Regions from separate parts of the Paenibacillus sp. JNU01 genome, predicted to be linked through region 3. Evidence: riboswitches for the same ligand, from Rfam matches in the RefSeq annotation. Region 3 holds a riboswitch; each other region holds the start of a gene.
What was found. Region 3 has a riboswitch for cobalamin ahead of nikB (nickel ABC transporter permease). Riboswitches for the same ligand answer to the same signal wherever they lie in the genome.

Region 1: linked by a shared signal. The riboswitch ahead of cobJ (precorrin-3B C(17)-methyltransferase) and the one ahead of nikB (nickel ABC transporter permease) in region 3 are both predicted to bind cobalamin.
Region 2: linked by a shared signal. The riboswitch ahead of NLBNIHML_RS24755 (ABC transporter substrate-binding protein) and the one ahead of nikB (nickel ABC transporter permease) in region 3 are both predicted to bind cobalamin.

Annotation. Positions count from the first base shown of each region.
Region 1 covers NZ_CP169723.1:3,486,413-3,490,697, reverse strand. The annotation lists gene NLBNIHML_RS15135 (GerAB/ArcD/ProY family transporter) at 1-895, shown strand, start outside; gene NLBNIHML_RS15130 (uroporphyrinogen-III synthase) at 1,026-1,862, shown strand; cobalamin riboswitch at 2,065-2,254, shown strand; gene cobJ (precorrin-3B C(17)-methyltransferase) at 2,658-4,285, shown strand, end outside.
Region 2 covers NZ_CP169723.1:5,689,253-5,693,537, reverse strand. The annotation lists gene NLBNIHML_RS24765 (ABC transporter ATP-binding protein) at 1-651, opposite strand, end outside; gene NLBNIHML_RS24760 (FecCD family ABC transporter permease) at 648-1,694, opposite strand; gene NLBNIHML_RS24755 (ABC transporter substrate-binding protein) at 1,691-2,689, opposite strand; cobalamin riboswitch at 3,133-3,282, opposite strand; gene NLBNIHML_RS24750 (histidine phosphatase family protein) at 3,429-4,115, opposite strand; gene cbiB (adenosylcobinamide-phosphate synthase CbiB) at 4,106-4,285, opposite strand, start outside.
Region 3 covers NZ_CP169723.1:4,297,867-4,302,151, reverse strand. The annotation lists gene NLBNIHML_RS18685 (ABC transporter substrate-binding protein) at 1-519, opposite strand, end outside; gene nikC (nickel transporter permease) at 534-1,367, opposite strand; gene nikB (nickel ABC transporter permease) at 1,368-2,363, opposite strand; cobalamin riboswitch at 2,474-2,666, opposite strand; gene NLBNIHML_RS18670 (AraC family ligand binding domain-containing protein) at 2,744-3,571, opposite strand; gene NLBNIHML_RS18665 (alpha-glucosidase/alpha-galactosidase) at 3,776-4,285, shown strand, end outside.

The sequences.
Region 1 (4,285 bases), 810 kb from region 3:
TGATTATGTAAGTATAACTTTATTAGAGACGACACCGATTTCCATCGTTGTATTGTCACTTATGATTATGGCGGTATTTATCGTCCGAGGTGGGCTTGGTTCGTTGATTGGAATGTCGGAACTCTATGTTACCCTGTTCCTGTTGAACTCTCTCATTGTGCCTTTCATGCTTATCCAGCAGATCAATATGGAGAATCTGATGCCTTATTTTCATGTGGATGTTGCAGGAGTAGGTAAGGGGAGTTGGTACATATTTTCTTTTTACGGAGAGATGATCGCACTGCCTTTTGTCGTTAAGGGCAGTGACTTTCGCTTCAAGTCTGTGTTATGGGGCATTATCATCTCGGGATTGCTGATGATACTGATTCTTGTGGAAACCATTACATCGATAGGTGTGCCTATTGCGTCCAGGCTGGTATACCCTTCTTATGAGCTGGCAAGACAGTTGCAAATAAGTGATTTCCTGGATCGGTTTGATCTGGCGCTGGCAGCGGCGACCCTGCCTACCATGATTACCAAAATTGCATTTGATCTGTACTTTGTCTGTTGGGGACTGAAGCGAATGATTCCGAACGTATCGGGAAAGGTCATGACTGGCCCTGTGGCGCTGTTAGGATTCGTATGTGCCTTTTGGTTCTTCAAGAACGCAATTCAGCTGTATCGGTTTACTCGGGAATGGACATGGATTGCCATTGTTTTTGAAGTACTGTTCCCGATTGTGCTGTTTCTTTTCCTTCGTCCTCGCAAAAAGGATAAAAAAGAATCTGCCCACCAGAAATCGGGAGAGCAGTCCAAGAAAGAGAAGCATGAACAGGGACAAGAATCCACTGATTCGGAGAAGAACGGGGAGAAAAGAAGGCAGGATCGTCATGGGGGAGAACTCCAACCTTCCTGATACATTCCATCAAAAATCCTTATAGATGAACGGGCAAAAATAGGGTAAGCACAGTTTCGCTTCACAGAAGTACCCTGTATACTGTAGTCAGACTGATGAACATTCGGCTGGACTAACGGGGGGAACATGAATGGCTCAACATTTGGCAGGTGTGCGTGTAGCATTGACAGGACCACGAAAATCGAAAGAGATGTCCATACTGGTTGAAAAAATGGGGGGAATCCCGCTTGTGCGACCGGCACAGGGGACGGTATTCCTGGATGATCGGAGTATCAGAGATGGGCTGGTATCCTGGATCTCAGACCCGCCAGACTGGGCGGTGTTAACGACGGGTATGGGATTGGATGCATTGTTTGAAATGGCTGAGGATATGGAAATCGCGGGACAATTTTTGGATGTATTATCGGATTCCTCCATTGCAGCGAGGGGATACAAGACGGTGAATGCGCTCAAGAAGCGCAGATTAACGCCCCTGGTACGGGATGATGACGGTAGCACGGACGGGCTCATTCGAGAATTCGCCCCCCATGATCTCGCAGGGAAAAAGGTCATATTACAGCTTCATGGGGAGACAGCTCCCAAACTCGTTGCATGGTTGGAAGAACAAGGTGCAATCGTCAGACAAGTGCTCCCTTACCGCCATGTACCGCCGGAAGATGCAGAGCTTGAACAGCTGTTGAATGAAATTCTAAAGTTCGAGATAGATGCTGTTGCGTTCACAAGTGGACCCCAGGTCAGATTTCTAACGCAATATGCGGCCTCCAAGGACAAGCTTGAGCCGTTGCTTGCCGCTTTCAGACAAGGCGTAATTCCTGCATCCGTAGGTAAAGTTACAGCAAACTCCATGCGTGAAGAAGGCATTGAGGCGCTGGTCATTCCGGAGGAAGAGAAGATGGGTGCACTCATCGTTGAACTTGGACGTTACTTTTCCGCAGGGCGTGCAGACAAGGTTGGCGGTCAGCAATAAAGGTTGAGTCGTTAACAGAAACGAACTCAATGCAAGGGTTGTTGTTGGATGGTTATAACGAATGGGATATGCATAGGTTATTCCGGGTTCTGATCCGATTTTTGGATCAGGACTTTTTTCTGTTTTGTCTGAAAATAGAAGAATGGATAAGTATCATAAGCATGGACATTATTTCCTGCACGGTGTTATTATGAAAACAATATTGAATGAAAACAAGCAAGGTGCTCTTGCGTGCAGCAAGAGGTAACAGGGAATCGGGTGAAAGTCCCGAGCGGTCCCGCCACTGTAATGGTGAAGCCCTTTTTGATCCAAGTCACTCGGAAAGCCGGGGAAGACAGAAAAGGAAGCTGATGATCCAAAGCCAGGAGACCTACCTTGCATGTGTCACCAAACCCTTCGCGGAAAGGAGTGGTGTACGAAGAATCAGGAATTGGGCGAACAATCGGTTCGCCCGGCTGGCCCCTCCAGGCCACATAGTCACAGGACTACCCTTCGGGAGTCTGGGGCTGTGTTCTTGAGTGTACGTACATGCGTATCCCATCCGTTACAAGGATGGGATTTTTTTGTTTTTTTAGATAAATGCACATCCTTGCGATACCTACCCTGTGTCGGGAAATTGCAGGTAGAGGAATAGATTAGTTGGATCATAACGGTTGATGTAAGAGCCTTGTTCGATAGTCTGAGTAAACAGAGCTGACGAGTTGAACATGCAGTACAGCGGGGGAGAAGGTCGGCATAGCCGCCCTTCTTCACTGTTTAGATCAGTACGACAAGTGTGATGAAGGAGGAGAAATCATGCAAGATCAAGGCAAGCTGCTGATTATCGGGTTCGGCCCGGGAGCAATGGAACATATCACCAAGCGGGCACTCGAAGCACTTCAGGAGAGTGAGGTAATTATCGGATACAACACGTATGTGGATCTTATTCGCCCTCTGTTGAACGGGCAAGCGATTGTACGTACAGGCATGACGGAGGAAGTAAGCCGTGCACAAGAAGCGGTTCGACAGGCGGAGATGGGCAAAATTGTTGCCGTAATTTCCAGCGGTGACGCAGGTGTGTATGGTATGGCTGGACTGGTGTACGAGGTGCTGATGGAGCAAGGTTGGAAGCCGGATACGGGTGTTGCCGTCGAGGTTATTCCGGGCGTATCGGCCATTCAGTCCTGTGCATCACTGCTGGGTGCCCCTGTCATGCATGATGCATGTACAATCAGCCTTAGTGATCACCTTACGCCGTGGGAGACCATTATTCGCCGGGTTGAAGCCGCAGCTTCTGCTGATTTTGTCATTGCCCTGTACAATCCGCGCAGTGGACGGCGCACACGCCAGATCGTGGAGACACAGGAAATGATCCTGCGTTATCGTGACCCACAGACCCCCGTAGGTCTGGTGAAAAGTGCATACCGTGAGCGTCAGGACGTTGTCATGACCACACTGGAGGATATGCTGAATCATGATATCGGCATGCTGACGACCGTGATTATCGGCAACTCCTCGACCATGATGTACGAAGGACTCATGGTCACCCCCCGCGGGTATCAGCGGAAATATACGCTGAATACCGCGGAACAGTCGCTCAGACCTCATGAGCGACTACGCACGGAAGCCGAGCCATGGTCGCTCGGCGCAAGGGAAGCCCGCGCTGCCGCCTCCGGCGAGGCAGCGGGCGAGAGCGCGGCCAGCGCTGCATCGGCCGCGCAGCCACAGGCGAAGCCAGCCCTGCGCGGCGCGAGCGCCGGAGCGGGCACGGCTCCGCAAGGGCAGCCGCCCGCTGGCGCGGTGGCAGCTGCCACTACGCCTGCGGCAAGCTCGGCGAGCGGCGCTGGCACCGCCGTGCTTGCCGGCGAGCGACCTGCGCCCGTTGCGGCAGAGGCCGCTCCGGGCCGAGTCGCAGAAGCGCCACGCGCCAGCGCAGCTGCGCTGGCCGCGGAGGCGCTGACACGGCTCGCGGCAGGCGGCGCGCTCGCGGGCGAATCGGCGAGCCGCTGGCTGAATACAGCAGCGCCGAGCCGAGAAGCAAGTGCATCGCAGGCCGCGACCGCAACGGCGGTACGCACCGCGCCCGAGCCTGGGCGTAAGGCGCCGCTGTTCGAAGTCGGCGTGTCGCCCGGCGTGGGCAACAAAAAATTCACCGCAGCCCAGATGGCGCTGCTGGCGCAGTGTGCAAGTGAAGATGGCGAACTGGAGTACACGCCGGAGCACCAGATTATTCTGAGAGTGCCGACATTTGAACCGGACTCGCTGGTTGAAGAGCTGCGTGCAGCGAATTTTATCGTTGTACCGATTGGTGATGTCATCAAGGTGAAGGCCTGTGACTTCTGCAATATGGAGAAGGACGATGCTGTCCCGATGGCTAACCATTTGCAGGCCGTGATTGGCGGACTGGGTGCACCCAAAGAAACGAGTGTGGCGCTGAATGGCTG
Region 2 (4,285 bases), 1.4 Mb from region 3:
ATCGCAAAATAACGCGGCGAGATTCAGATCATGCAGCACAGCCACAATCGTAATGTTGTTTCTCTGTCGCCAGGCCGATAACAATTCCATGAATTGCAATTGATACTTAATATCCAGGAACGTAGTCGGCTCGTCCAGCAGCAGCAACCGCGGCTCCTGAGCCATGACTTTCGCTAGTGCGACCCGCTGCCGTTGTCCGCCGCTGAGTGCATCCAGCGGTCTGTCCGCGAGCTCCGTCAATCCCAAGTCTTCGAGCACCCTGTCTACCACAAGTGCCCCATCACCCACTTCCCGCCCCAGCCAGTTCTGGTACGGATATCGCCCCATCTCCACCACGTCCCGTACAGGATAAGAGATGGCTGGCAAGCCGTCCTGCTGCAATACAGCGATCATGCGTGACAGGTCCTTACGGCTGTATGAGCTGATATCTCGACCATCGATACGGATCTGACCTTCGCTTAACTGTTCCGTTCCGGCAATAAGCTGGATCAGGGTGGACTTGCCGCTACCGTTTGGACCGACAACTCCCCACCAGTCACCTTCACCAACATGCCAGTCTACACTGCGCAATGCCTGATGATCACCATATGACTTCCCAGCTCCCTTAATGGAAATAAGTGAAGTTGAGTTCGAACTGGTACTGGAATTCATGGCATCATCCCCTTCTGCAACTTTTTGTTCCGGTGCAGCAGGTAAGCAAAGAACGGCGCACCAACAAAGGCGGTGACCACCCCGAGTGGAATTTCAGTGGGCGCCAGCAACGACCTTGCGATGGTATCGGCCCACACCATGAAGATCGCTCCACCAATGGCAGACAAAGGTACCAGCAGTCGATAATCCGGCCCCACCAGCAGCCGCAACATATGCGGGATCACCAATCCGACAAATCCGATGACACCGGATACCGAGACAGCCCCTGCGGTCAGCAGTGTACCGACTGCCAGCACGGACAGCTTAAGCCTGTCCACGCCAATCCCGATATGTGCCGCTTGACGTTCTCCCAGCGCAAGCACATTCAACGAACGTGCCCGGCTCCAGAGAAAGACCAGCCCCAGCAAAAAATACGGGAAAAGGATGGCCGTATACGACCACCCGCGTAATGCCAGACTTCCCATCGTCCAGTATATAATTTCATTAATCGTCTGTTTCGACATGGTCGACAGGAAGGAAACAACTGCGCCCAGGAAACTTTGCATAACCACACCAGCCAGAATGAGGCTGTGTGTTGGTATTTTACGCCCTTCACGAGCCAGTGCCATCACAAACCATAACGTGATTACACCCGTCAAAAACGCAATCAAAGGTAACGTCCAAATCCCGATCAGTGCGTACTGCAATCCGAAGAAAATCAGGAAAGCAGCCCCTACCGATGCACCGGATGATACACCGAGTGTAAACGGATCGGCCAGCGGATTACGCAGCACACCCTGGAAGCCCGCACCCGCAATGGCCAGTGAAGCCCCCACGAGCACAGCAAGCAGTACACGCGGAAAACGGACTTTCCAGATAATCTGTTCAGCTGGCTTATTCCAATCCGGTGTTATCCAGTCGCCCACCCAGGGAATTTTGTGAATCAGGATGCCTGCAATATCCCGAATTGGCAAAGCTACTGAACCAATGCCCGTGCAGATGAGCACGGTGAGCACCAGCAGCACCATGCCCGTCGTTCCGAACAGGATCAGCTTTTTACTCATTGGAACAAGTCAGGGTAGATCGCTTTGGCTACTTCTTTCAACCCTTGAGTTACCCGTGGACCCGGACGGCTCAACAGGTTGGCATCCAGGCCAATAACCGCGTCATTTTTCACAGCCGTAATTTGATCCCAGCCGCTGCGCGCCTTGATGATCTGATCCAGTGTTTTGGAGTTTTCGTCAATTACATCGTTGGCATACAGGATCACATCCGGGTTGGAGGCAATCACGTTTTCTTCATTGATTTGGTACCAGCCTTTTTCGTTTGAAGCGATATTGGTTCCTCCGGCTACAGTGATCAGTTCGTCCATGAACTCACCTTTACCTACCGACCAACCTGGGGAGAATTCAACGTATACTTTTTTCTTCTCTTCCGGTTTAACTGCCTTCACCGCTTCGGTTACATCCGTCACGTCCTGTTTCATCTGAGTGATGATTTCTTGTGCTTTTTCCTGATGATCGGTGATTTTACCGAAGGTTTCGATATTGTTCATCACATCGTCAATGGATTTAGGATCCGTTTTGAAAATGGTAATACCCAACTCGCGCAGCTTCTTCACGGCATCCTCGCTCATCGAGATTCCTGTGAAGACGATGTCGGCTTCAGATGCAATGATGGACTCTTCGTTGGGCTTGGTGATGCCACCCATTTTCGCTTTGGTTGTTGCTGCTTCCGGATAATCGTCATAGTCGGATACACCAACGATTTGATCGTCCAATCCAAGGGCAAACAGGGATTCCGTCTCAGCCGGAGACACGGATACAATTTTGGCTGGCGCCTTTTCAAAAGTGAAAGACTCACCCGTTGCATCCGTAACGGTCAGTGGATATTGTGTTTTGAGGTCCGTCTGCGCCTGGCCTTCGGACTGCTCCTGTGCCGGTTGCTGTGAAGTACCTGTGCCCTCGTTCGTTGTTGCATTGCCACATCCGGCCAAAGCCAGTACGAGTGCCGCTGCACTTAGCAGGGACGCTACGCTTTTCCAATTCTTGAAATTCATTCTGTTATTCTCCCCTTCTCTATTTGTGCTATTTTCTTGCATCGTGCTCAAACTCCTGCTCCCATGCCTTGGTGTTCCTGTACAAGTTAAACCCATCAATTTTACACAAATCCACTCCGATTGCAGTACCATCTTCCGATCGCTGTTATCCCCAGATTTGTTTGATTCCCTTTTCGAAAGGGAAAATCCGGGGATAAGCGTATGCTTCCAATGTAGCTTTCTTGTAGAAAGCTTTAAGCGAACACTTCGTTTCTTCAGATCGGTTCTGCACTCTTCGTTAACGTGTAAAAGTTCGGTTCTTTTACATGAACAATAAAAAATCCCCAATCCATACGTCCAGGATCAGGGATGACGTCTCGCATATGGCGATCTGTACATGTTCAACCAAAGGTTGTCCATGCGCATAGAATTGCCCGAAACGCTGTCCTTTCCTCGAAGGAACACCGGTTTGTACGTCCAGGGCAGGTAACCTGACTTACAGGAATCATCCTGTTTTACAGTGGCGGGACCGTGCCGGATTTGCACCGGCTTCCCCATTTCACCCTTGTGTGTTTCACGACTCGTACTAATCTGCCATGAACATAGCCTTCACACGCGGGACCCTTGGTCGCTGATATGGTATATCATTGTCATGTAATTTCTACATGTTATATACGCATTAGGCTTCACAGCCTGCACCGTATCTGTATCCATGCTGAAGTCACACTTCTGTTGTGATTATAGGGTATATTGTACATCCTTACAACCCGATCGGCGGAAAAGTCACTCTGCTGCCAAACCACTCATTCCCCTGTTGATCAAGCTGAACCTGAATCGCCTGTCCCGGGACAACATGTGTATCCCAGAATCCAAGCCCGGCAATCAGACGGGACAAGGCATACCGGATGACACCACCATGCGTAACCACAACTATGGTTGACTCGCGCCCCTCATCAACGTGCATCGAAGGACGACCCTCCAACAACATCTCTTGGAGAAAGGAATCCAACCGTCCCGTAAACTCCTGCCACGATTCCCCATCAGGCGGAGTGACCTTCTGCGGCGCATCAATCCAGTTTCGGTACTCAGGGTTATCCTTGAGCTGCTCATACGTTAGCCCTTCCCACTGTCCAAAATCAATTTCACGCAGACGCGAATCGAACTTCACCTCTCCGCTGGCATCAGGAAGAATCTGTTCCAGCGTCTGTCGGCAGCGCAGCAGATCACTGCAATATACCTCGTGCCACGAAACACGGCTCAATTGTTCATGAAGCGGAGCCAGTTCTTCTTTGGCATCTGGCAGCAGACCGATGTCGGTATGCCCCAGGTATCTTTTTTCCACATTCCATAGCGTTGTCCCGTGACGGACCCACAGAATGTTTCTTTTCATTGAAGCCGGTTGATCCGTATGTATGTCCTTGCCTGCATCCCCCTCATTTAGGGCCATAACAGCATCCCTCCTGCCAGCCAGCCACCCAGCGATATTAACACACAAAGTGCAACAAAAGCCCCTGCGGACCAGAACATTAGGCGTGATGTTCGCACAATATCCTCGGCTTCCATCGGCCGTGTGGCCTCGCCCATATAGGCACGAAACGAAGCAACTCCGTGATACAC
Region 3 (4,285 bases):
CAGGGACGCATAAGGCTCTTTCGTTTTAATCGTCAGATCTTGTCCTTCAGCAGTCATTGAGGCTACGGGTACAGTCGCTTGTCCTCTCTCGTTTAACTCAATGGAGCGTTCAATCGATGTTTTCACTGCGTCGGCAGTTACCTTATTTCCGTTATGAAAAGTTACACCTTCCCGAATATGAAAGTGCCAAGTCGTGTCATCCACTCGTTCCCAAGTATCTGCAATTTTAGGGACCAGCTTCATATTCTCGTCAAACTGGATCAGTGTCTCCCCAATCGCTGCACGCGTCAGCGTCCAGCCATTCCATTCTTCTGCCGGGTCCAGACTGCTGCCAAGCCAGAACAGGGCCACATTCAGATGAGTCAGTGCACTTGTCGTACCCTTGTCCGTAGCCGCTGACTTCTCCGTTGCACCAGACGAGGTCGATGGATTATTGGCAGTGCCGCAAGCTGCAAGCAAGAACACAACGAACATGGATACGATGGTGAGCAACATTGATTTTTGAAAATTCCCCTTCATTCCGGTTCCTCCAGTTAAGCTGTATTTTTCTTGGGATCAAGCACATCTCGCAGACTGTCTCCCAGTAAATTAAAAATAATGACGGTGCTGAATATCGCCAGACCCGGATATATTAAAAGCCATGGTGCAGTCTGCAGATATCTTCTGCCTTCATTTAACATGGCCCCCCACTCGGGGTTCGGTGGCTGCGCGCCAAGCCCAAGAAAGGACAACCCCGAGATCGACAGCATCATACCACCCACATCCATCATCGCCATGACGATGATTGGAGACATCATATTAGGCAGGATCGTCCTGCCAATGATCTGTATCTTACGTGCTCCGCTGAAAGCAGCGGCAGCCACATATTCCTTTTGCTGAAGGGAAATCACCAGGCTTCTGGCCATCCTTGCATACTTCGCCCACCAGACAACCGACAGTGCCAGCACTGTATTGAACAATCCCGGCCCAAGCATCCCCACCACAGCGATCGCAAAAATCAGGCCCGGAAATGCCATTAAGGTATCAGACAGGCGCATGAGCACCATATCCGTTACCCCCCGAGCGAAACCGGCGATGACTCCAATCGCTACACCTAGCACAAACACGATGCCAATCATCATAAAGGTGAGCAGCAGCGAGGTACGAGCACCGTACAGAAGACGAGATAATACACATCGACCCAGCTGATCGGTTCCAAGGGGATATTCAATGCTGGATGGGTGCAATACTTTGGCAAAGTTCGTTGCAAGTGGGTCGTGTGGTGCAAGCAGCGGTGCAACCATGGCAAGAATAATCCAGAAGGCGGTCAGAGACAGCAGGAAGGTGAACCAGCGATTCTGCAGTAATACCAGTCTGAAGGCTCTCATCTATATATCCACTTCCAGTCGGATTCGGGGATCACGAAGATGAGTCCATACATCAACCAGCAGATTCAGGGTGACATATATGATCGCCATCCAGATGACATATCCCTGAATCAGCGGATAATCCCTTGTGAAAATCGCATCTACAGCCATCTGTCCAACACCCGGCCACACAAATAAACTTTCCACAATCGCTGCACCACCTAACAAAGCACCTGTTGTCATACCCATAAGGGTAACGATCGGCAGCAGGGCATTGGGAAGAATATGACGCAAAATAATGATCGATTCCTTCACACCTCTGGATCTGGCTCCGATCACATAGTTCTGGCTTGTCTCCTCAAGCAGGATCGCACGAATCTGTCTGCTGTACTGGGCAACAAGTGGAATCGCGAGAGTACATGCAGGCAGAATCAGGCTGTACCATCCGGAGTTGCCCATTACTGGCAGCAGCTTCAGTTGTACACCGAAGACCAACATGAGTAACATACCTAACCAGAAGCTGGGCATCGATAATCCGGCAAAAGAGAACAGACGAATGACGTGATCAAGCCATTGGTTACGGTAGACAGCCGACAGCATCCCCAGTGGAAAGGAAACCAGAATAACCAGAAGCATAGCGCTTCCTGTTAGCCAAAGCGTTGCCGGGAGCCGTGCCATCAGCACGTCCAGTACTGGACGATTGTATTTATATGATGTACCGAAGTCTCCAGTTACCACCTGTCCCAACCATGTCCCGTATCGGTAGAAAAAAGGCTCATTCAATCCAAGCTCAGACCTCACCTGCCTGACCAGCTCATCGGATGGCGTTACCCCTGTAGACATAAGCATAAGTCTGGCTGGATCTCCAGGAGACAGGTAGGTTAGCAGGAACGTCAGGAACGTGATGCCGAACAACACAACTACCAGTTGTAATAATCGTTTAACGATATATCTGCTCAATTGCTCTAACGTCCTTCCCCAAAACTCTATGTATGTGCCATGATGTTCTTCGTTCATAACAAAAAAAGCGTCCCTCTCCGTGTTACTGGATGAGGACGCCTTAAACAAACAGATTTTCAGAAAAAATCATGCTCTCTAAACACCTTCCTATCTCCCGTAGGGTACTACTGTGTTTGTTAAACCTGGCAGGTCTCCTGGCTCCAGAATCATCGTCACTTGCAGCTCCTTCCCGGTCTAAACCAGTGGATTATCGCTACCTGACTCCTCTGTTACAGTGGCGGGACCGCGCCGGTATTACACCGGACTTCCCTATTAAGCTTCCACCCTGACGGGCAAAGCACCAAGTTCCACATATTCAATTACACTTCTGTATCAGTATAGCGGGACAACGTTTAATGATCAAAACTTTTCTTTCAAATTTGAAACACTAGGTGCGTCTAATCGCGAATTCTCGACCCCTTCGGAGATACGCCCGTCACACGCTTAAACATCTTGGAAAACAATAATGGGTCCGTATAACCGACAGAATGGGCCACTTCACTGACCGACAGCCCTGGATTCTGAAGAAGTTGGGCAGCACGATTCATACGGTACTCCAGAAAAAATGACTGTAGCGACATGCCATATCGCTCTTTGAATAATCCCGATAGATACGTGCGATCCAGCCCCACGGCTTGGGCAATATCCAGTATGGAAGTTCGCTGACTGTACCTGTTCTCCATAAATTGCACCGCCTGCCGGATGTATGTTTCTTTGTTTGAAAGGAGCTGCCCGACCTCTTCCTTCACAGGTGAAGAAGAGATTAATTCTGCCATCAAGCGGTACAAGAGACTCTGGTTCAACACATCACCTTCCGGTCGCGTGGAAGCTTGGACCATCTCCGTATACAACTGTTCCATCGTAATCGTATCATGGACATCATATATCGGGCGCTCCGGGCTCAGTTGGGCACGTTGCATGAATGCTTTGGCTTGTACACCTTTGAAGCCGAACCACGAATACGTCCAGGGCTCCTTGGGATCTGCCTCATAATGAATAAGCGTATCCGGGAAAATGATAAAACCCTGTCCCTCGCTAAGCTTGTATTCCTGGTCCCCCATGTACACGATGCCCCGTCCTTCATGGATGTAATGCACAATATAGGAATCACGTACACCCGGTCCCCAATAATGGGCGGGTTCACACGCCTCCCACCCGAAGAACAACAAGACCAGTTCCATCTGTGTCCAGTCCGTGGCTACCACATTCATCTCTATTTTTCTCATTTTATGCCCTCCCTTCTTGTTTCCTTCCGAGGCTCACCATCTATATGCCTAATTAAATTATAACAGCTAAAGAACATAAATATTAGTTGAAAACGGAAACAAAAATGGGATTATGCCATGTTTGAGAGGGGTTGAGCCATAGTTATATGTGCCGAATCGGCCTATAGTTGGGGTACAACATTTTTCAGGGAGGCTGAATTTAAGATGAACAAAATTACGTTTCTCGGTGCGGGAAGCACCGTCTTTGTCAAAAATGTATTGGGTGATGTCATGATGACCGAAGCACTGCAGGACTTTGAATTGGCATTGTTTGATATCGATGCTGAACGTTTGAGCGATTCCGAGCGTTTGCTGACCAGTCTGGCCCGTTCACTTGGAAGTCGTTGCGTCGTGAACGTATATCATGACCGTAAGGAAGCACTGCGCGGAGCCAAATATGTCATCAACGCCATCCAGGTCGGTGGATATGATCCATGTACCATTACGGACTTCGAGATTCCGAAGAAATACGGACTGCGTCAAACGATTGCAGATACACTCGGAATAGGAGGGATTTTCCGTAACTTGCGGACGATTCCGGTTATGCTGGATTTTGCCCGGGATATGCAGGAAGTCTGTCCGGATGCATGGTTCCTGAATTACACCAACCCAATGGCCGTACTTACCAACGTCATGAATGTGCATGGCGGGATCAAAACCGTAGGTTTGTGTCAT